DNA from 2 places in the Microbacterium sp. PF5 genome. Region 2 is predicted to be linked to the other one. Evidence: predicted binding sites of a transcription regulator. Region 2 holds the regulator's gene; the other holds the start of a gene.

Region 1 (10,276 bases), on a different contig from region 2:
CGTGTTCGCGGGCATCTTCGGGATGTGCGCCGAGCTCGGCCCCGGCGTGTGGGAGGTCGGCGGCGTCACCTACCGCTGCGGCTGAACCCGCAACACACACACACGAGGGGCCGGATGCTGCGCGCATCCGGCCCCTCGTCGTCGCCCCGGTGCGGGGCGCTGTTCACTTCTTGTAGTTGGGCGCCTCGACCACGATCTGCACGTCGTGCGGGTGCGACTCCTTGAGCCCGGCCGAGGTGATGCGCACGAACTTGCCGCGGGCCTTGAGCTCCTCGATCGTGCGGGCGCCGACGTAGAACATCGACTGCCGCAGCCCGCCGACGAGCTGGTAGGCGACGGCGGAGAGCGGGCCGCGGTACGGCACCTGCCCCTCGATGCCCTCGGGGATCAGCTTGTCGTCGCTGGGCACGTCGGCCTGGAAGTAGCGGTCCTTGGAGTAGGAGGTCTGCTTGCCGCGGGTCTGCATCGCCCCGAGCGAGCCCATGCCGCGGTACTGCTTGAACTGCTTGCCCGACTGGAACACGATCTCGCCCGGCGACTCGTCGGTTCCGGCGAGCAGCGAACCGAGCATGACCGCGTCGGCGCCCGCGACGAGGGCCTTCGCGATGTCGCCCGAGTACTGCAGGCCACCGTCGGCGATCACGGGGATGCCGGCCGGACGGGCGGCGAGCGACGCCTCGTACACGGCGGTCACCTGCGGCACTCCGACGCCCGCGACCACGCGCGTGGTGCAGATGGAGCCGGGGCCGACGCCGACCTTGACCGCGTCGACGCCCGCGTCGACCAGCGCCTGTGCGCCCTCACGCGTCGCGACGTTGCCGCCGATCACGTCGATGTGGGCGAAGGACTCGTCGGCCTTGAGGCGCTTGACCAGGTCGATCACGCCCTGCGACTGGCCGTTGGCCGTGTCGACCACGAGCACGTCGACGCCCGCGTCACGCAGCGCCTCGGCCCGCTCCCACGCGTCGCCGAAGAAGCCGATCGCCGCACCGACGCGCAGGCGGCCCTGGTCGTCCTTGGTCGCGAGCGGGTACTTCTCGCTCTTGTCGAAGTCCTTGATGGTGATGAGCCCGGCGAGCTTGCCGTCCTCGTCGATCAGCGGCAGCTTCTCCACGCGGTGCTTCGCGAACAGGGCGATGACCTCGCCCGCCGCGACGCCCACCGGTGCGGTGACGAGGTTCTCGCTCGTCATGACGTCTTTCACGAACGTGGTCTGACGCTCGAAACCCGAGACGAACCGCATGTCGCGGTTCGTGATGATGCCCACCAGGCGGCCCTCGGCGTCGACCACGGGAAGGCCCGAGATGCGGTACTTGGCGCACAGCGCGTCGACCTCCTCCACCGTCGCGTCGGCGGTCGTGGTGATGGGGTCGGTGATCATGCCCGACTCGCTGCGCTTGACGCGGTCGACGTGAGCGGCCTGGTCGGCGATCGACAGGTTGCGGTGCAGGATGCCGATGCCGCCCTCGCGCGCCATCGCGATGGCCATGCGCGACTCGGTGACGGTGTCCATGGCGCTGGACAGCAGGGGCGTCGCGACGGAGATGCGACGCGTGATCCGCGACGACGTGTCAGCCTCACTGGGGATGACGTCGGTATGCCCCGGCAGGAGCAGAACGTCATCGTAGGTCAGTCCGACGAAGCCGAAGGGATCGTGCTGGTCCATGGAATCTCCTCCTGCGCGCGTGGCGCGGGTCCGGGTGCGAGTGGGTGGTCGACATCGGCCGGGGCGGGGCTGTGCCCGTATGCAGATTCTAAGCGAGACACGCCCGAGAACATTCCCAGTCCCCCGTCGTTACCGGACCGTTGGCCCGAGAGGTAGGTGATTCGCGGATCGCCCATTACGCTCAAGTGCGTCGTCCATCCCCGCGGTTCGACCCGAGTCCGCGGAGACAGCACTCACAGTGGAGGTTGCGTGGGACCCACAGCACTCGCCGGACCGCGGAAGCGCCCCTGGGCTTTCGTCTTCTTGGGAATCCTCATGGCGCTCGCGGCCTCACTGCTGCTCCCTCCCTCAGCGGCCTCCGCCGACACCACCGACGACGGGCAAGAGGTCACCGACTTCTACTTCGCGGGTGTGGTCACCAACGCCGATGAGCCCGTCGAGGGCGTGGTCATGTCGATCGAGGGCAACGGCTTCGAGGCCGAGACCGAGACCGACGCCGAGGGCAAGTGGCGCCTGTACGTGCCGGAGAAGGAGACGTACACCCTGACGGTGGACGAGTCCACGCTCCCCGACGGTGTGATCGTCGACGCCTCGCAGCTGCCGGAGGGCATCCAGCCGGTGTCGGGCACGACGGCCTCGTTCGAACTGGAGTTCGGGCTCACCGGCACCAAGATCGTCAACCTCTTCCTCGGCGCGGGCGAGCGGGTCACGGTGTCGTTCCTCGATCAGCTGCTGTCGCGCATCGTGGGCGGCCTGAACTTCGGGCTCCTGCTCGGCCTGGCGTCGATGGGCGCCGCTCTCATCTACGGCACCACACGGCTGTCGAACTTCGCGCACGGCGAGATGGTGACCTGGGGTGCCGTGATCACCCTCGTGTTCACGACCTTCTGGCAGCTGCCGCTGTGGGCGGGCATCATCGCGGCGGTGATCGGCGGCGCGGCCCTGGGCTGGGCGCTCGACGCCGGCATCTGGAAGCCGCTGCGCCGCAAGGGCCTCGGGGTGGTGCAGCTCATGATCGTGAGCATCGGCCTCTCGCTCGCGCTGCGGTACACGCTGCAGTACATCATCGGCGGCAACACCTACCAGCTCCCCGGCGCGAGCCCCGAGCCGATCCGCCTCGGGCCGATCTCGCTGTCGTACATCGACATGATCGGCATGGCCACCAGCATCATCGTCATCCTCGGCGTCGCGTTCTTCCTCACCCGCACCCGGACGGGCAAGGCGACGAGGGCGATCTCGGACAACCCGCAGCTCGCGGCCGCCTCCGGCATCGACGTCGACAAGGTCATCCGCATCGTGTGGATCCTCGCCGGCACGCTCGCCGCCATCTCGGGCATCCTCTGGGCCTACTTCCGCCCGGGAGTGAAGTGGGACATGGGCATGCAGATGCTGCTGCTGATGTTCTGCGCCATCACCCTCGGCGGCCTGGGTTCGGCGATCGGCGCCCTGATCGGCTCGATCATCGTCGGGCTCGCGGTGGAGGTGTCCACGCTGCTGGGCGTCCCCTCCGACCTCAAGTACGCCAGCGCCCTGGTCGCGCTGATCATCATCCTGCTCGTGCGACCGCAGGGCATCCTCGGACGCAAGGAAAGGTTGGGCTGACACATGGACTTCGGAAGCATCTTCGGCAACACCGCCTCCTATCTGTTCAGCCCGACGACGATCGCGTACGCGCTCGCGGCGACCGGCCTCGCGGTGCACTTCGGCTACACCGGACTGCTCAACTTCGGCATGGCCGCGTTCATGGCGATCGGCGGCTACGGCTACGCGATCTCGATCCTCACGTTCGGCTTCCCCTGGTGGGCGGGCGTGCTGGTCGGCGTGCTGGGTGGGGCCCTGTTCGCCCTGCTGCTCGGCATCCCCACGCTGCGGCTGCGCGCCGACTACCTCGCCATCGCGACCATCGCGGCCGCGGAGGTCGTGAGGCTCATGTTCGTGACGGAGCTGTTCAAGGACTGGACCAACTCCGCGGGCGGCCTCTCCGGCTACCACCAGAGCTTCCGCGACGCGAACCCCTTCCCCACCGGCACGTACGGCTTCGGTCCCTGGACCTACAACGCGACCGACCTGTGGGTGCGCGTGGTCGGCCTGATCGCCCTGGCCCTCGCGGTGCTGGTGGTGTGGGCGCTCATGCGCAGCCCGTGGGGTCGCGTGCTCAAGGGCATCCGCGAGGACGAGGACGCGGTGCGCTCGCTCGGCAAGAACGTCTTCGCGTACAAGATGCAGGCGCTCGTGGTCGGCGGCATCATCGGCGCGCTCGGCGGCATCGTGTTCATCCTGCCGTCGGCCGTGATCCCCGGCAGCTACTCCACGTCGCTGACGTTCTTCCTGTGGACGATCCTGCTGCTCGGCGGCGCCGCGACGGTGCTCGGGCCCACGCTGGGCGCCGTGCTGTTCTGGATCGTGTTCGCGTTCCTCGGCGCGCTGCTGCCCGCCATGGCGAACGCCGGTTACCTGCCCATGTCGGGCGCGCAGGCCGATGTCGTGCGGTACATCCTCATCGGCATCGTGCTGATGCTGATCGTGATCTTCCGCCCGCAGGGCATCCTCGGAAACAAGAGGGAGATGACCTTTGTCAAGTGAGAACGACGCGGCGGTCACGCCCGCGAAGAGCACCCCGCGCGCCAAGACGACCGGCCTCACCGCCGGCCCCGCGGTGCCCGGCGTCAAGAAGGTCGACCCGATCCTCGTCGTGGACGCCGTGCAGCGGCGCTTCGGCGGCCTCACGGCCGTCGACGTCGACCACCTGGAGATCCCGCGCGGCGCCATCACGGCCCTGATCGGCCCGAACGGCGCCGGCAAGACGACGCTGTTCAACCTGCTGTGCGGCTTCGACAAGCCCAACAGCGGCACCTGGTCGTTCGACGGCACCAACCTCTCCGGCATCCCCTCCTTCAAGGTCGCCCGCATGGGGCAGGTGCGCACGTTCCAGCTCACCAAGTCGCTGTCGCTGCTGACCGTGCTGGAGAACATGAAGCTCGGCGCGAAGGACCAGCGCGGCGAGGGCTTCTGGGCCGGGCTCTTCCCCTTCCTCTGGCGCAAGCAGGACCAGGAGATCGAACAGCGCGCCCACGAGCTGCTGACGCGGTTCAAGCTCGACGCCAAGGAGCAGGACTTCGCGGCGTCGCTCTCCGGAGGCCAGCGCAAGCTGCTGGAGATGGCGCGCGCACTGATGAGCAACCCGACACTGGTGATGCTCGACGAGCCCATGGCCGGCGTGAACCCGGCGCTGACGCAGTCGCTGCTCGACCACATCCTCGACCTCAAGGACCTGGGCATGACGGTGCTGTTCGTGGAGCACGACATGCACATGGTGCGTCACATCGCCGACTGGGTGGTCGTGATGGCCGAGGGACGCGTCGTGGCCGAGGGGCCGCCGGACACCGTGATGGAGGACCCCGCGGTCGTCGACGCCTACCTGGGCGCGCATCAGGACGTGGACCTGGGTGCCGTGACCGGACGTCTGCCCGTGATCTCGGACGCCGACGCGGAGCGCATCCGCGAGCAGATCGAGACCGAGGTCGAAGCCGAGGTGGAGGCCGAAGAGGCCGAGGAGGAGAAGCCATGACCGACGCGCCCGTCGAGCGGAACGAGATCAAGAACGACGACGTGGTCGTCGAGCTCACCAACGTGCACGCCGGGTACCTCCCCGGGGTGAACATCCTCAACGGCGCGAACCTCGTGGCCCACAAGGGCGAGCTGATCGGCATCATCGGCCCCAACGGCGCCGGCAAGTCGACGCTGCTGAAGGCCATCTTCGGCATGGTGAACGTGCGCGACGGCGACATCACGGTCAAGGGCGAGAGCATCGTCGGCCTCAAGGCGGACAAGCTCGTGGCGCGCGGTGTCGCGTTCGTCCCGCAGACGAACAACGTGTTCCCGTCGCTCACGATCCAGGAGAACCTCGAGATGGGGCTCTACCAGAACCCGAAGATCTTCGCGGAGCGGCTGGAGTTCGTCTCCAGCATCTTCGGCGAACTCGGCAAGCGCCTCAAGCAGCGTGCCGGGTCGCTGTCCGGCGGTGAGCGCCAGATGGTGGCCATGTCGCGCGCGCTCATGATGGACCCGTCGGTGCTGCTGCTCGACGAGCCGTCGGCCGGCCTCTCCCCCGTGCGGCAGGACGACGCGTTCATCCGCGTCTCCGACATCAACAAGGCGGGCGTGACCACGATCATGGTCGAGCAGAACGCGCGCCGCTGCCTGCAGATCTGCGACCGCGGCTACGTGCTCGATCAGGGCCGCGACGCCTACGAGGGCACCGGCCGCGAGCTGCTGAACGACCCGAAGGTCATCGGCCTCTACCTGGGAACGCTCGGCACCGACGCCGCCTGACACGCGCCGCGAAGGGCCCGGCATCAGCGGATGCCGGGCCCTTCTGCGTGCGGAACGCGTCGCGCCGTGCCCGCCGTGGGACACGACGAAGGCCCCGAGCCGGAGCCTGGGGCCTTCGCTATGCGGCTTACTTGATCCGCGTGGTGGTGTTGTCTGCGCCGAACTCGTAGACGCCGATCGCGGCGCCCTTCGGGTCGTTGTTCTCGTCGAACGTGATCTCACCGGAGAGGCCGTCGTAGTCCGGCGTGCCTCCGTCGTTGATGATCGCGGCGCACTCGGCGAAGTCCTTGCACTTCTCGCCGTCGCCCTCGCCACCCGAGACGGTGATCATCTGCTCGGCGATGTCGGCACCCTCGACCGAGCCGGCCTTCAGGGCCGCCAGGGCGATCAGGATCACGGCGTCGTAGGCCTCGGCCGAGTAGGTCACGGCGTCGATCGGGTCGTTGCCGTCGGCCGTCCAGACCTCGTTGAGCTGGTCGAGGAAGTCCTGCGGCAGCTCGGCGCCGGCGCGCGTGCCCTTCGAACCCTCGAGGCTCACCGGGATGTCGGAGCCCCAGTCCTTCAGGTTTCCGTCGACCAGGTAGAGCGAGCCGGTGTCGATGCCCGCGTTGGCGAGCAGCGGCGCGATGGTCGCGAACTGGTCGTACGAGACCACGGCGACCGCGTCGGGCTTGGCGGCCGCGATCTCCGACACCTGGGCGTTGAACTGGCCGTCACCCTGGTTGTACGACGCGTCGGCGACGACCTCGCCGCCGGTGCCCTCGAACGTGGCCTTGATGGCCTCGAACAGGCCGGTGCCGTACGGGTCGTTCTGGTAGATGATGCCCAGCGTCTTGTGGCCATCCTCGGCGATCTGGTTGCCCAGCACCTCGCCCTGCAGGTTGTCGCTCGGCGCCGTGCGGAAGTACAGCGGGTTGATGCCCGTGAAGTCGGGCGACGTGTTCGACGGCGAGACGGTGAGGATGCCCGCACCGGCGTTGCTGTCGAGGATCAGCTTGGTGACGCTCGACGACGCGGCACCGATCATCGCGGTGATGCCCGCGTTCTGCAGGTTGGTGATCGACGTCTCGTAGGCCTTGTTGTCGAGGTCGCCCTCGTCGGCGGTGGTCAGGTCGATCGTGACACCGGCGTCGGCCTCGTTGATCTGCTGCACGGCGAGCTGCACGCCGGCTTCCATGGGAGCGCCGAGGAAGGCGAGCGATCCGGTGGCGGGCAGCAGCGAGCCGAGCTTGAGCGTCAGGTCGGCGGCCGGCTTGTCGCCGCCACCCTCCGACGGCTCGGCGTTCGGCGTGCTGCTGCAGCCGGCGATGACGATGGCGGATGCGCTGACCAGCGCGATCCCGGCGAAGACCTTCGCGGTGCGCGAGCCCTTCAGTGCGTTCATGGATGCTCCCTTGCGTGACTGAACGTGGATTGTGACCACAGGCGGGTGCTCTAACACTAGGGCGTGAGGTCAGCGCGCAGGGGGTGCAAGTATCTCGGTGCGTTAACGATCCGACACCCGGTGTCGCCGCGGTCGAGCCCGGGGATCAGAGCAGGGCGGCGCGCGCGATCCGGCGTCCCCGCCGCCCGGCCAGCAGCAGGTCGGCGACGAACACCGCGATCGCGATCCACACGAGCACGAACCCGATCCATCGCTCCGGCGGCATCGGCTCGTGCAGCACCACCACGCCGATCAGGAACTGCATGATCGGCGTGAGGAACTGGATCATGCCGATCACGGCCAGGTTCACGCGGCGCGTCCCCGCCGCGAACAACAGCAGCGGCACCGCCGTCGCGACGCCCGCGAAACCCAGCAGCAGCGCGTGCACCACACCGTTCGCGCCCATCGTGAGGCCGGAGGTCTGCGCCACCACCACCAGCTGCACCACCGCGATCGGCAGCAGCCAGAACGACTCCAGCGTGAGCCCGCTCACCGCGTCGACCGCCGGACCGATCTTCTTCTTGATGAGCCCGTACACACCGAACGAGGCGGTGAGCGACAGTGCGATCCACGGGAAGGAGCGGTACGCCACGATGATCACGACCACCGCGATCGCGGCGATGCCCACCGCGACCCACTGCAACCGGCGGATGCGCTCCTTGAGCACGAACACGCCGAGCAGCACGGTCGTGATCGGGTTGATGAAGTAGCCCAGCGCCGTCTCGACCACGTTGCCGCTGAGCGTGCCCAGCAGGAACACCTGCCAGTTGATGTAGATGAGCAGACCGGCCAGTGCCGTCCACCCGAGCAGCCGGGGCGTGCGGAGGATCACGCGAATGGCCGCCCACCCGCGCGTGACCGTGAGCAGCAGCAGGCAGAACACGAAGGACAGCACCACGCGCCACGCGACGACCTCCCACGGGCCCGTCGGCGCCAGGAGCAGGAAGTACAGCGGCAGGACCCCCCACAAGACGTAGGCGGACGCGGCGTAGACGACGCCCGCGGTCGGGGTGGCGCGGGCGGTCTCGGGGGTCACCGCACAACCCTATGCCCGCGGCGCGACCCCACCGCGCCGGTCACCGGGCCGCTCGGGAAGATCGGCGGGAAGTGACCGACGATTGGCGGAAACGCAGAAGAGGTCCGGATGCCGTGGCATCCGGACCTCTTCGGATCCGTGGCCCCGCGCGCGGCGGGGACGGGATTCAGCTGATCAGCGGACGACGACCGCGAGGACGTCGCGAGCCGACAGGACGAGGAACTCGTCGGCGCCGAACTTCACCTCGGTGCCGCCGTACTTGCTGTAGAGCACGCGGTCGCCGACGGCGACGTCGAGCGGAACGCGGTTGCCGTTGTCGTCGATGCGGCCGGGGCCGACCGCCACGACCTCGCCCTCCTGGGGCTTCTCCTTGGCGGTGTCGGGGATGACCAGGCCACTCGCGGTGGTCTGCTCGGCCTCGACCTGCTTGATGACGATGCGGTCCTCGAGCGGCTTGATGGAAACCGACACGGTCTACCTCTTCTTTCTTGACGCTGACACGAAAGACTCGTTCGCACTCTCAACCCGAGAGTGCTAATGCCAGTGTAGGCGGTCGGCTGGCACTCATGCAATGCGAGTGCCAGCCCGGGAACGTCCGCCCCCGCGCGCCTAGGCTGAAGGCGTGGAGATGTCCGAGCTGCGTGCCCTGCTGACCCCCGCCGGCCTCGAACTGCTCGACGGCACCGGCGAGGTGGGCTCGACCGCAGAGGCCGCCGCCGCGGTCTCGCGTCTGCGCGCGGCCGGGCACTCCCCCGACCTCGTCTCCGCCGTGGTCGGCCAGGCGCACCTGCGGGCGAAGGCCGCCGCGAAGTTCGGCCCTTTCGCGGCCCGCATGCTGTTCACCAGGGCCGGCCTCGAACAGGCCACGCGCCTGGGTGTCGCGGCCCGGCACGCGCAGCGCCTGCGCAGCGCGGGGATGACGGCCGTGGCCGACCTCGGCTGCGGCATCGGCGGTGATGCGCTCGCGTTCGCGGGCGCCGGACTCGACGTGCTGGCGGTCGACGCCGACGAGGTCACCGCCGCGATCGCCGCCTACAACCTCGCGCCCTTCGGCGACAGCGTCACCGTGCGGCACGACACCGCGGAGGACGCACTCGGGGAGCCACGACCCGGCCGCGCCGTATGGATGGACCCCGCCCGCCGCACCTCTGGGCACAGCGAGACCCGCCGCGTCGCCGCGGACGACTACTCCCTCTCGCTCGACTGGGCCTTCGGGGTCGCCGCGCGGCAGCCCACAGGGATCAAGCTCGGCCCCGCGCACGACCGCGACGCCCTGCCCGACGACGCCGAGACGCAGTGGATCAGCGCCGACGGGAGCGTGGTCGAGCTCGTGGTGTGGACGCGCGAGCTCGCGCGAGACGGTGTGCGCCGCTCGGCGCTGCTCATCCGCGGCGACCGGTCCCACGAGCTCACCGCCGCGGCGGATGCGGAGGACGCCCCGGTGCGCGACCTCGGCGCGTTCCTCCACGAGCCGGACGGCGCCGTGATCCGCGCCCGCCTGATCGGGGATGTCGCGCGCAGCCTCGACGCGGGCATGCTCGACCCCCGCATCGCCTACCTCACGTCGGACACCGCCCTGACGAGCCCGTTCGTGCAGAGCTTCCGCGTGCGGGACGTGCTGCCGATGAACACCAAGGGCATCAACGCGGCGTTGAAGGCGAACGGCATCGGGCGGCTGGAGATCAAGAAGCGCGGGGTGGACGTGGATCCCGCGGCGTTCCGGCGCATGCTCACGCTGAAGGGCGACGCCGAGGCGACCCTGATCCTCGTGCGGATCGGCGACCGGCGCCGCGCGATCCTCGCCGACCGGGTGTCCGCG
Region 2 (10,276 bases):
TGCCCGCGGCGCCGTCCCCGCCGCCCATGTCGTAGCGGCGTCGCGACTCCTCGTCGCTGAGCACGTCGTACGCGTGGGTGACGAGCTTGAACCGCTCGGCCGCGTCCTCGCCCGGATTCACGTCCGGGTGGAGCTGCCGCGCCAGTCGGCGGTACGCCTTCTTGATCTCATCCGTGGAAGCGTCCCGGGACACCCCGAGAACCTCATAGTGGTCCGCCACAATCGCCCTTCTGCGTGTTCCGTGGGGCCGCGTCAGCGGCCGGCCTCGTCGTCGTCGAGCATCCGCGACAGGTAGCGGGCCACCGCCCGCGCCGCCGCCAGGTTGCTCGGATAGTCCATGCGCGTCGGCCCCATCACGCCGACGCGCGCCGTTCCGGTCGGTGCTGCGTAGTCGCTCGCGACGATCGACGCCTCGCCGAGACCGAACGGCGCGTTCTCGGTGCCGATGCTGGCCGCCAGGCCGTGCTCGTCGGCCACCATCTCGCTCATCAGCCGCAGCAGCGTCACCTGCTCCTCGATCGCCTCGAGGAGGGGGTGGATGCTGCCGCGGAAGTCGTGCTCGCGGCGGGCGAGGGTCGCCGCGCCCGCCATCACCAGTCGCTCCTGACGGAACCCGCCCAGCTCGTCGACGAGGACGCCGGCGAGAGTGCGCAGCACGCGGTCGCGCGGCGTCTCCTCCGCGGCCAGCAGGGTCTGCAGCCGCTCGGACGCCTCCGCGATCGCCTGCCCCGTGATGAGGGCGGAGAGCCGGGCGCGGAGCACACCGAGGTCGGTCTCGTCGATCGCGTCCGGCAGCACCGTCATCCGCTGCGAGACGCCGCCGGCATCGGTCACCAGCACGGTCAGCAGACGGTTGGGGGCCAGCGCGACGAGCTCCACGTGGGTGACCCGCGCGCGGGCGAACGACGGATACTGCGCCAGCGCGACCTGACCCGTGAGCTGCGTCAGCACCCGCACCGTGCGCGCCATGAGGTCGTCGAGGTCGGCGGGGTCGGCGAGGAACGACTCGATCGCCGAGCGCTGCGCCGAGGAGAGAGGACGGAGCTGGGCGAGGTGGTTGACGAACACGCGGTAGCCCTTGTCGGTGGGCACGCGACCGGACGACGTGTGGGGGGCGGTGATGAGCTCCTCGTCTTCGAGCTGCGCCATGTCGTTGCGGATCGTCGCCGCGGACACCCCGAACGAGTGACGGTCGACGATCGATCGGCTGCCCACCGGCTCGTGCGTCTCGACGTAGTCCTGCACGATCGCGCGGAGAACCTGGAGTCCTCGCTCTGTGACCATGGCCCACCCCTTCCCGCTGACGACCGGACGCTGGCACTCTGACACCCTGAGTGCCAATCCTACCGCGTACGACCGGGAGTTCTCCGAACCCGCGCGCCGATCACTCAGTCGGTGAGCTCGCGCACCACCGCGTCGGCGAGGAGGCGTCCGCGCAGGGTGAGCTGCACGCGCCCGCGGATCGCCGCCGCCGCGTCGATCAGGCCGTCCGCGATGAGCCCGGCCACGCGGGGGCGGTTCGCCGCGGGCAGGTCGTCCACCGCGATGCCCTCGCGGATGCGGCTGAGCAGCAGGATGCGCTCGAGCGTCTGGGCCTCCACGTCGGGGCGCTCCCGTCCCGCCGCCGGAGACGCGGACGCCGCGAGCCGCTGCGCGTAGGCGGCCGGATGCTTCACGTTCCACCAGCGCAGTCCCGCCACGTGGCTGTGCGCGCCGGGACCGAAGCCCCACCAGTCGCTCCCCCGCCAGTACGCCAGGTTGTGCCGCGACCGCTGCTCCGGCGTGCGCGCCCAGTTGCTGACCTCGTACCACTCGAAGCCCGCCGCGGCCAGCCGCTCGTCGGCCAGCTCGTACATGTCCGCCTGCAGGTCGTCGTCGGGGGCTGGCACCTCGCCGCGACGGATCTGCCGCGCCAGCTTCGTGCCGTCCTCGATGATCAACGCGTACGCGGAGATGTGGTCCGACTCGAGCTGGAGGGCCGCATCGAGCGACGCCTCCCAGTCGGCGAGCGACTCCCCCGGCGCGCCGTAGATGAGGTCGACGCTGACGTCCAGTCCCGCACCCTTGGCCGCGGCCACCGCCGTCCGCACGTTCTCCGGCTGATGCGTGCGATCGAGAGCGGCGAGCACGTGCGGCACCGCCGACTGCATGCCGATCGACAACCGCGTGACGCCGGCCTCCGCGAGGGTGCGCGCCACCTCGGGCGTCACCGTGTCGGGGTTCGCCTCCACCGTCACCTCGGCACCCGGCGCCAGCCCGAACGCCGCGGTCGCCGCGCCGAGCATGCGCGCGAGGTCGCCCGGGGGCAGCAGCGTCGGCGTGCCGCCCCCGAAGAACACCGTGTCCATCGGTCGCAGCGCCCCCGCGGCCTCCAGCACGCCGCGAGCGAGGGCGATCTCGCCGATCAGGGTCGACGCATAGTCCTCCTGCTTCGCGCCGCGCAGCTCGCTCGACGTATAGGTGTTGAAGTCGCAGTAGCCGCAGCGCACGCGGCAGAACGGCACGTGCAGGTACGCCGAGAACGGGGTGTCGGCAGAGATCGTCAGGTCGTCGGGCAGGCGGCCGTCGGCGGGAGCCGGATCGCCGAGGGGAAGCGGTCCCGCCATCAGACGGGGGTCGCGTACAGCGGGGAGATCGCGCGCAGATACCGCGCGAACAGCTCGCGGCGGCGCCGCTTCATGAGTGCCGGGATCAGGCGGTAGACGAGCGCGTTGGGCGCGTCGAACGCGCGCACCGTGAACCACACCTCGTCGTTGTCCTCGCGCCAGTCGACGTCGAACGACTCCTCGCCGCTGACGACCGAGCCGCCGATCGTCCCGAGCACGAAGCCGATGCGCCGTGTCTCCTCGGTGACCGAGATCACGCGCAGCTCGGAGTCGGCGCGCATACCGCCCACCCGACCGCGCAGGTGCAGCGTCATCCCGGCTCCGACGAACGGCATGCCCTCCGCGTCATAGCGCGGCTCGACGTCGCGCTTGCTCGGCGCGATCGGGTTGCCCTCGGCGTCGAAGCTGACCCCGGCGTACGCGGGGCCCGGGGCAGGACGCACGTCTTCCACCGAGAGTCCCGCTGCGCGCTGCGCCGTCCACGACAGCAGGGCCTCGCCCGCCGTCTGGAACCGCTCCTCGCCGCTGCCGATCCGCCAGGACTCCTCCGCCGGGATGCTGCGCTCCGGCGGGTACTGCATCAGGTCGGGGGCGTGGGTCGCACCCACGGCCGCATAGTCCACCGTGTCGTCTCGGAAAGTCCCGCGCCGCATGAGATCCAGCCTACTTCGGGTTCCCTGGGCGAACACCCCCCGCACCACGGGAGCGCCCAGGATCGCCCGGGTTACTTCTTGTCCTTGCCCTCGACGTCGCCGGAGAGCGCCGCGATGAACGCCTCCTGGGGGACCTCGACGCGGCCGACCATCTTCATGCGCTTCTTGCCCTCCTTCTGCTTCTCGAGGAGCTTGCGCTTGCGGGTGATGTCACCGCCGTAGCACTTGGCGAGCACGTCCTTGCGGATCGCGCGGATGGTCTCGCGGGCGATGATGCGCGCACCGATCGCCGCCTGGATCGGCACCTCGAACTGCTGACGAGGGATGAGCTTGCGCAGGCGCTCGGCCATCATCGTGCCGTACGCGTAGGCCTTGTCGCGGTGCACGATCGAGCTGAAGGCGTCGACCTTCTCGCCCTGGAGGAGGATGTCGACCTTCACCAGGTCGGCCTCCTGCTGACCGGAGGGCTCGTAGTCGAGCGAGGCGTACCCCTGCGTCTTGGACTTGAGCTGGTCGAAGAAGTCGAACACGATCTCGCCGAGCGGCATGTTGTAGCGCAGCTCGACGCGCTCCTCCGAGAAGTACTCCATGCCCAGCAGCGTGCCGCGCCGCGACTGGCACAGCTCCATCACGGTGCCGACGTAGTCCTTGGGCAGCAGGATCGCCGCCTTGACCATCGGCTCCGACACCGAGCCGATGCGCCCATCGGGGTACTCGCTCGGGTTCGTGACCGTGACCGTCTCGCCGGTGTCGCTGGTGACGACCTCGTAGATCACGCTCGGCGCCGTGGTGATGAGGTCGAGGCCGAACTCGCGCGCGAGCCGCTCCGTCACGATCTCCAGGTGCAGCAGGCCGAGGAAGCCGCAGCGGAAGCCGAAGCCGAGCGCGACCGAGGTCTCCGGCTCGTACTGCAGCGACGCGTCGGAGAGCTTGAGCTTGTCGAGGGCCTCGCGCAGTTCCGCGTAGTCGCTGCCGTCGATCGGGTAGATGCCCGAGAACACCATCGGCTTCGGGTCGGTGTAACCGGGGAGCGCCTCAGCGGCGGGCTTGCGCGCGTTCGTGATGGTGTCGCCGACCTTCGACTGGCGCACGTCCTTCACGCCGGTGATGAGGTAGCCCACCTCGCCGACACCGAGGCCCTTCGTGGGCGTCGGCTCGGGGCTGGACACCCCGACCTCGAGAGCCTCGTGGTTGGCGCCGGTCGACATCATCTGGATGCGCTCGCGCGGGGAGAGGCTGCCGTCGACCATGCGCACGTAGGTGACGACGCCGCGGTACGCGTCGTACACGGAGTCGAAGATCATGGCGCGGGCGGGAGCCTCGGCGTCTCCGACCGGCGCGGGGATCTCCCGCACGAGGCGGTCGAGCAGATCCTCGACGCCGACGCCGGTCTTGCCCGAGACGCGCAGCACGTCTTCCGGCTTGCCCCCGATGAGGGAGGCGAGCTCCTTCGCGTACTTCTCCGGGTCGGCCGCCGGGAGGTCGATCTTGTTGAGGACCGGGATGATGTGCAGGTCGTTCTCGAGCGCCAGGTAGAGGTTGGCGAGCGTCTGCGCCTCGATCCCCTGTGCGGCGTCGACCAGGAGGATCGCCCCCTCGCACGCGGCGAGGGAGCGCGACACCTCGTAGGTGAAGTCCACGTGGCCGGGGGTGTCGATCATGTTCAGCGCGAACGTCTCGCCGTCGATCTCCCAGGGCATGCGCACGGCCTGGCTCTTGATGGTGATGCCGCGCTCGCGCTCGATGTCCATGCGGTCGAGGTACTGCGCCCGCATGTCCCGGTCCGACACCACTCCGGTGATCTGGAGCATGCGGTCGGCGAGCGTCGACTTGCCGTGATCGATGTGGGCGATGATGCAGAAATTGCGGATCTGCGCAGCCGGCGTCGCGGCAGGCTGAAGCGGGGTGAGAGCGCGTGGGGACATGTCCCGTCGATTCTACGGTGAGGCGCAGGGGAATCCCCATTCGGGGACATCGGTGATAGTCTCCCGAAGTTGCCCGGGATCAATCCGTGACACCGGATCCCGTAAGCGATACGACTCCGTCACAGACTCCGTGAGGGCTGTCGCGTCGCGCAGAACGGCGGATGGCGCCCGATTCATCCGCCCGGCTCAGCGTTGCGTCGGCGGATCCCGAGCGCGTCTGGAGAAGAGAAAGACAATCCCCCTTGATCAAGTACCTCGCACGCCGCGCCCTCGGCTGGCTGCTCATGATCGTGGTCGCGACGAACCTCACCTACTTCCTCGCGTGGGGGTTCCTCGATCCGCGCAGCAACTACGTGGGCCGTCGTCCTCCGCTCAGTGAAGAGCAGATCAACAACCTCCTCGTGCCCCGCAACCTCAGCGACACCGTGCCGCTCATCGAGCGCTGGTGGAACTGGTTCACGAGCATCCTCCTCCGCTGGGACTGGGGGGTGAGCCCGACCGGCGGCTCCGTCAACGAGCAGGTCGCGTACCGCATGTGGGTCAGCGCGGAGCTCGTGCTCGGCGCGACGATCATCACCACGATCCTCGGCATCGCGCTCGGCGTGTACACGGCCTCCCGCCAGTACAAGCTCGCCGACCGCATCGGCCAGGCCACCAGCATCATCACGCTGAACATCCCGATCGTGGTCGCGGCCTTCGCGATCGTGCTGCTCGCGATCGGCCTCAACAACGCCACCGGCACGCGCATCTTCTATGTGACAGGGAACGCCAGTCAGGGGGTCGAGGGCTTCTTCCCCACCCTGATAGATGTGCTGCAGCATCTGACGCTGCCGACCATAGCCCTGGTGCTCACGGGCTACGCGAGCATCCACTTCCTGCAGCGCTCGCTGCTGCTGGACAACATCAACGCCGACTACGTGCGCACCGCCCGCGCCAAGGGCCTCACCAAGCAGCAGGCCATCCGCAAGCACGCGCTGCGCACCTCGCTGATCCCCGTCGCCACGCAGGTCGCCTTCACGATCCCCGCCATCTTCACCGGTGCGGTCCTGACCGAGACGATCTTCGCGTGGAACGGCATGGGCAAGTACTTCATCGAGACCATCTCGAAGAACGACATCCACGGAACCGTCGCGATCGCGGCCTTCGGCGCGGTCCTCACGGCGATCGGCGCGATCCTCGCCGACATCGCCGTCGTGGTCCTCGACCCGCGTGTGAGAGTGAGCTGACATGAGCACCGACATGCTCGACCCGACCATCCACCCGGACCCCGCGGCCGCCGGCCCCGAGACCACCCGCGTCGCGACGAAGCGCCTGTCGAAGTGGAGCCTGTACTGGCGGCGCTTCTCCCGCAACCGCGGTGCGCTCATCGGCCTGGTGATCTTCGCGCTGCTCGTGCTGTTCGCGATCTTCGGCCCGCTGATCGCGCGCTACGACCACGTGGAGCTCGACTTCCTCAACCTGAGCACCCCTCCGTCCACGGAGCACTGGTTCGGCACCAACAACGCCGGCAACGACCTGTTCGCGCAGGTCGCGGTCGGCCTGCAGCGCTCTCTCATGATCGCGCTCACGGTCTCGATCGGCGTCACGATCGTGTCGGCCCTGGTCGGCACGGCCGCGGCCTACTTCGGCGGCTGGACCGAGCGCATCTCGCTCCTGATCATCCACTTCATGATGGTGATCCCGAGCTTCCTCATCCTCGCGATGATCTCGAACAAGGCCGGCGGAGACTGGCGCGTGATCGCGCTCATCATGATCTTCGTGATCGGGTGGTACTTCCCCGCCCGCGTCATCTGGACCATGGCCCTGTCGCTGCGCGAGCGCGAGTACGTCAGCGCGGCCCGCTACATGGGCGTGGGCGGCATGAAGATCGTGCTGCGCCACCTGCTGCCGAACATCGGCTCGCTCCTCGTGATCAACTTCACCCTCGGCGTCGTCTCGGCCGTCGTGACCGAGACCGGTCTGTCGTTCCTGGGCTTCGGCGTCAAGATCCCCGACGTGTCGCTCGGCGCGCTGATCGGTGCCGGCTCGAGCTCGCTCACCACGGCCCCGTGGCTGTTCTACTTCCCGGCGGCGGCGCTGACCCTGCTCACGGTGTCGATGGCGTTGATCGCCGACGGCCTGCGCGACGCCCTCGACCCGACCTCGGCTGCAGGAGGCCGCGCATGACCAACGTCCTCTCCGTCCGCGACCTCAAGGTCAGCTTCGCCTCCGAGGCCGGCCGCGTCGACGCCGTGCGCGGCGTCTCGTTCGACCTCGAAGCCGGCAAGACCCTCGGCATCGTCGGCGAGTCCGGCTCCGGCAAGTCCGTCACCTCGCTCGCGATCATGGGACTCCTCGACGAGAACGCCAAGGTCACCGGCTCGATCATGTACGACGGCAAAGAGCTGATCGGCATGAGCGACAAGCAGCTGTCGGTGATCCGCGGCAACGGCATGTCGATGGTCTTCCAGGACCCGCTGACCTCGCTCACCCCCGTCTACACCGTGGGCGACCAGCTCATCGAGGCCCTCACGGTGCACCGCAGCCTGTCGAAGAAGGATGCGTGGGACCGCTCGGTCGAGCTGCTGAAGCTCGTCGGCATCACCGAGCCGGAGCGGCGCATGAAGTCGTTCCCGCACGAGTTCTCCGGCGGCATGCGCCAGCGCGTGGTGATCGCCATCGCGATGGCGAACAACCCCAAGCTCATCATCTGCGACGAGCCGACCACGGCCCTCGACGTCACGATCCAGGCGCAGATCCTCGATCTGATCGAGAAGGCGCAGGACGAGACCGGCGCCGCGGTGATCATGATCACGCACGACATGGGCGTGGTGGCCCGCACGGCCGACGACGTGCTGGTGATGTACGCGGGCAAGCCCGTGGAGCAGGCGCCCGTGCACGAGCTGTTCCACAAGACGCGCATGCCGTACTCGATCGGCCTGCTGGGCGCGATCCCGCGCGTGGACAAGGGCGACAAGCAGCCGCTCACCCCGATCAAGGGCAACCCGCCGCTGCTGATCGACCTGCCCGACGCGTGCCCCTTCGCCGACCGCTGCCCCATCGTGATGGACGCGTGCCGCGCGAAGGAGCCGGAGCTGCTCCCCGTGGCCACCGGCTCGGGCGACCTGCACCGCGCCGCCTGCATCCGCTCGCACGAGATCGAGGACGGCGGCCTGCTGGGCGGCCTCCCGGTCTACCCCGTGCGCGCGGTGCCGGAGAGCGACCTCACGCGACTCCCGCGCGAGGAGCGCCCGGTCACGCTCGAGGTCAAGAACCTCACGAAGACCTTCCCGCTGCTCAAGGGCGCGTTCCTCAAGCGCAAGGTCGGCGAGGTGCAGGCGATCAAGGGCATCAGCTTCGACGTCCGTGAGGGCGAGACGATGGCCATCGTCGGCGAGTCCGGCTCCGGTAAGACCACGACCCTGCTGCAGATCATGGACATGGTCAAGCAGAGCGAGGGCGACATCGTGATCGCCGGCACCAGCGTCAACGACATCCACAGCCGCAAGGTGGAGCGGGCGCTGCGCCGCGACATCCAGATCGTGTTCCAGGACCCGATGGGCGCCCTCGACCCGCGCATGACGGTCGCCGACATCATCTCCGAGCCGCTGTTCGCGATCGGCACGCCCAAGGAGGAGGCGCACCGTCGCGTGGACGAGCTGATGGACCTCGTCGGCCTGAACCCGGCGCACAGCGACCGCTTCCCCCAGGCGTTCTCCGGCGGTCAGCGGCAGCGCATCGGCATCGCCCGCGCCCTGTCGACGAACCCGAAGATCGTGGTGCTCGATGAGCCGGTCTCGGCGCTCGACGTGTCGATCCAGGCCGGTGTGATCAACCTGCTCGACGAGCTGAAGGTGAAGCTGGGCCTGTCGTACCTGTTCGTCGCGCACGACCTGTCCGTGGTGCGCCACATCGCCGACCGCGTGGCCGTGATGTACCTCGGCGAGTTCGTCGAGCACGGCGACGTGGACGACGTGTTCGACAACCCGCAGCACCCGTACACGCAGGCGCTGCTGTCGGCCATCCCCGTCCCCGACCCGGATGTGGAGCGCACCCGCCAGCGCGTCGTGTTCGACGCGGCGACCATGTCGACCAAGCCCGCGACGGTCTGATCGCCGCGGTCGCGGGGTTGCTGGTCACCGTCCGATAACGGTTAGGCGCGATTCACTCCGGGGCGGTATGCCGGTCGCGACCGCGAACTATTCTTCCCTTTATGAAACGCCGAAAGGCGAAAGGAGCACCATGAAGAACAAGAAGTTGCTGGGGGCGATCGCGATCAGCGGCGCCCTGGCACTCGCCCTCGCGGGTTGCGCGAGCGGGTCCGGAAACACCGGTGGCGGGGACAACGGCGGCGACAAGGTCGAGACCAAGTCCGCCGACTACAACCCCCAGGACCGCAGCAACCTGCAGGAGGGTGGCGAGGTCAACTTCCCGATCAACGAGATCCCCGAGCAGCTGAACGCCTTCAACGGTGACGGCAGCGCGGACACCGTGCGTCTGTGGTCGTGGTACATGCCGCAGATCCTGCTCGTCTCGCCGGAGGGCGAGGTCACGAAGAACGACGCGTACCTCGACGCCTACGACATCGGCGAGAAGGACGGCAACACCACCATCACGTTCACGTTCACGGACGAGGCCCACTTCAACGACGGCACGGACATGGACTGGACGGCCATCGACGCGACGTGGAAGGCCAACCGCTCCTACGACGAGGGCTTCACCCCCAACGCGACCGACGGCTACAAGCAGATCAAGAGCGTCGAGCAGGGCGACTCCGCCAAGACCGCGGTCGTCACCTTCGACGGCATCTACGCCTGGCCGTCCATGGCGTTCCTGACCGGTGGCGTGCTGCACCCGGCCGTCGCCGACCCGACCGTCTTCAACGAGGGCTTCATCGGCAACATGCACCCCGAGTGGGGCGCCGGACCGTACACGGTCGACACGTTCGACCCGAACGGCGGCTTCGTCTCGTTCAAGCCGAACCCCGAGTGGTGGGGCAACGCACCGCTGCTCGACTCGGTGACCTTCACGGCGATGGAGCCGGACGCCGCGATCAACGCCTTCAAGAACGGCGAGATCGACATGGTGGGCGCCAACACCAACGACCGTCTGA

What was found. The regulator HrcA, encoded in region 2, represses chaperone genes, less so after heat shock. The targets are predictions, from matches to a motif close to TTNGCACTCGNNNNNNNCGAGTGCNAA.
Region 1: groES (co-chaperone GroES) is a predicted target of HrcA. The motif match lies at 9,015-9,041, and genes of this name have one in related genera.

The regions. Positions count from the first base shown of each region.
Region 1 is NZ_SSDQ01000176.1:4,784-15,059, forward strand. It holds gene DW297_RS18605 (DUF4190 domain-containing protein) at 1-85, shown strand, start outside; gene guaB (IMP dehydrogenase) at 164-1,666, opposite strand; gene DW297_RS18615 (branched-chain amino acid ABC transporter permease) at 1,982-3,268, shown strand; gene DW297_RS18620 (branched-chain amino acid ABC transporter permease) at 3,272-4,249, shown strand; gene DW297_RS18625 (ABC transporter ATP-binding protein) at 4,239-5,234, shown strand; gene DW297_RS18630 (ABC transporter ATP-binding protein) at 5,231-5,998, shown strand; gene DW297_RS18635 (ABC transporter substrate-binding protein) at 6,126-7,382, opposite strand; gene rarD (EamA family transporter RarD) at 7,528-8,457, opposite strand; gene groES (co-chaperone GroES) at 8,632-8,928, opposite strand; gene DW297_RS18650 (class I SAM-dependent methyltransferase) at 9,080-10,276, shown strand, end outside.
Region 2 is NZ_SSDQ01000082.1:6,940-17,215, reverse strand. It holds gene dnaJ (molecular chaperone DnaJ) at 1-220, opposite strand, end outside; gene hrcA (heat-inducible transcriptional repressor HrcA) at 253-1,284, opposite strand; gene hemW (radical SAM family heme chaperone HemW) at 1,389-2,606, opposite strand; gene DW297_RS06395 (DUF1990 family protein) at 2,606-3,259, opposite strand; gene lepA (translation elongation factor 4) at 3,331-5,184, opposite strand; gene DW297_RS06385 (ABC transporter permease) at 5,427-6,410, shown strand; gene DW297_RS06380 (ABC transporter permease) at 6,412-7,350, shown strand; gene DW297_RS06375 (ABC transporter ATP-binding protein) at 7,347-9,275, shown strand; gene DW297_RS06370 (ABC transporter family substrate-binding protein) at 9,406-10,276, shown strand, end outside.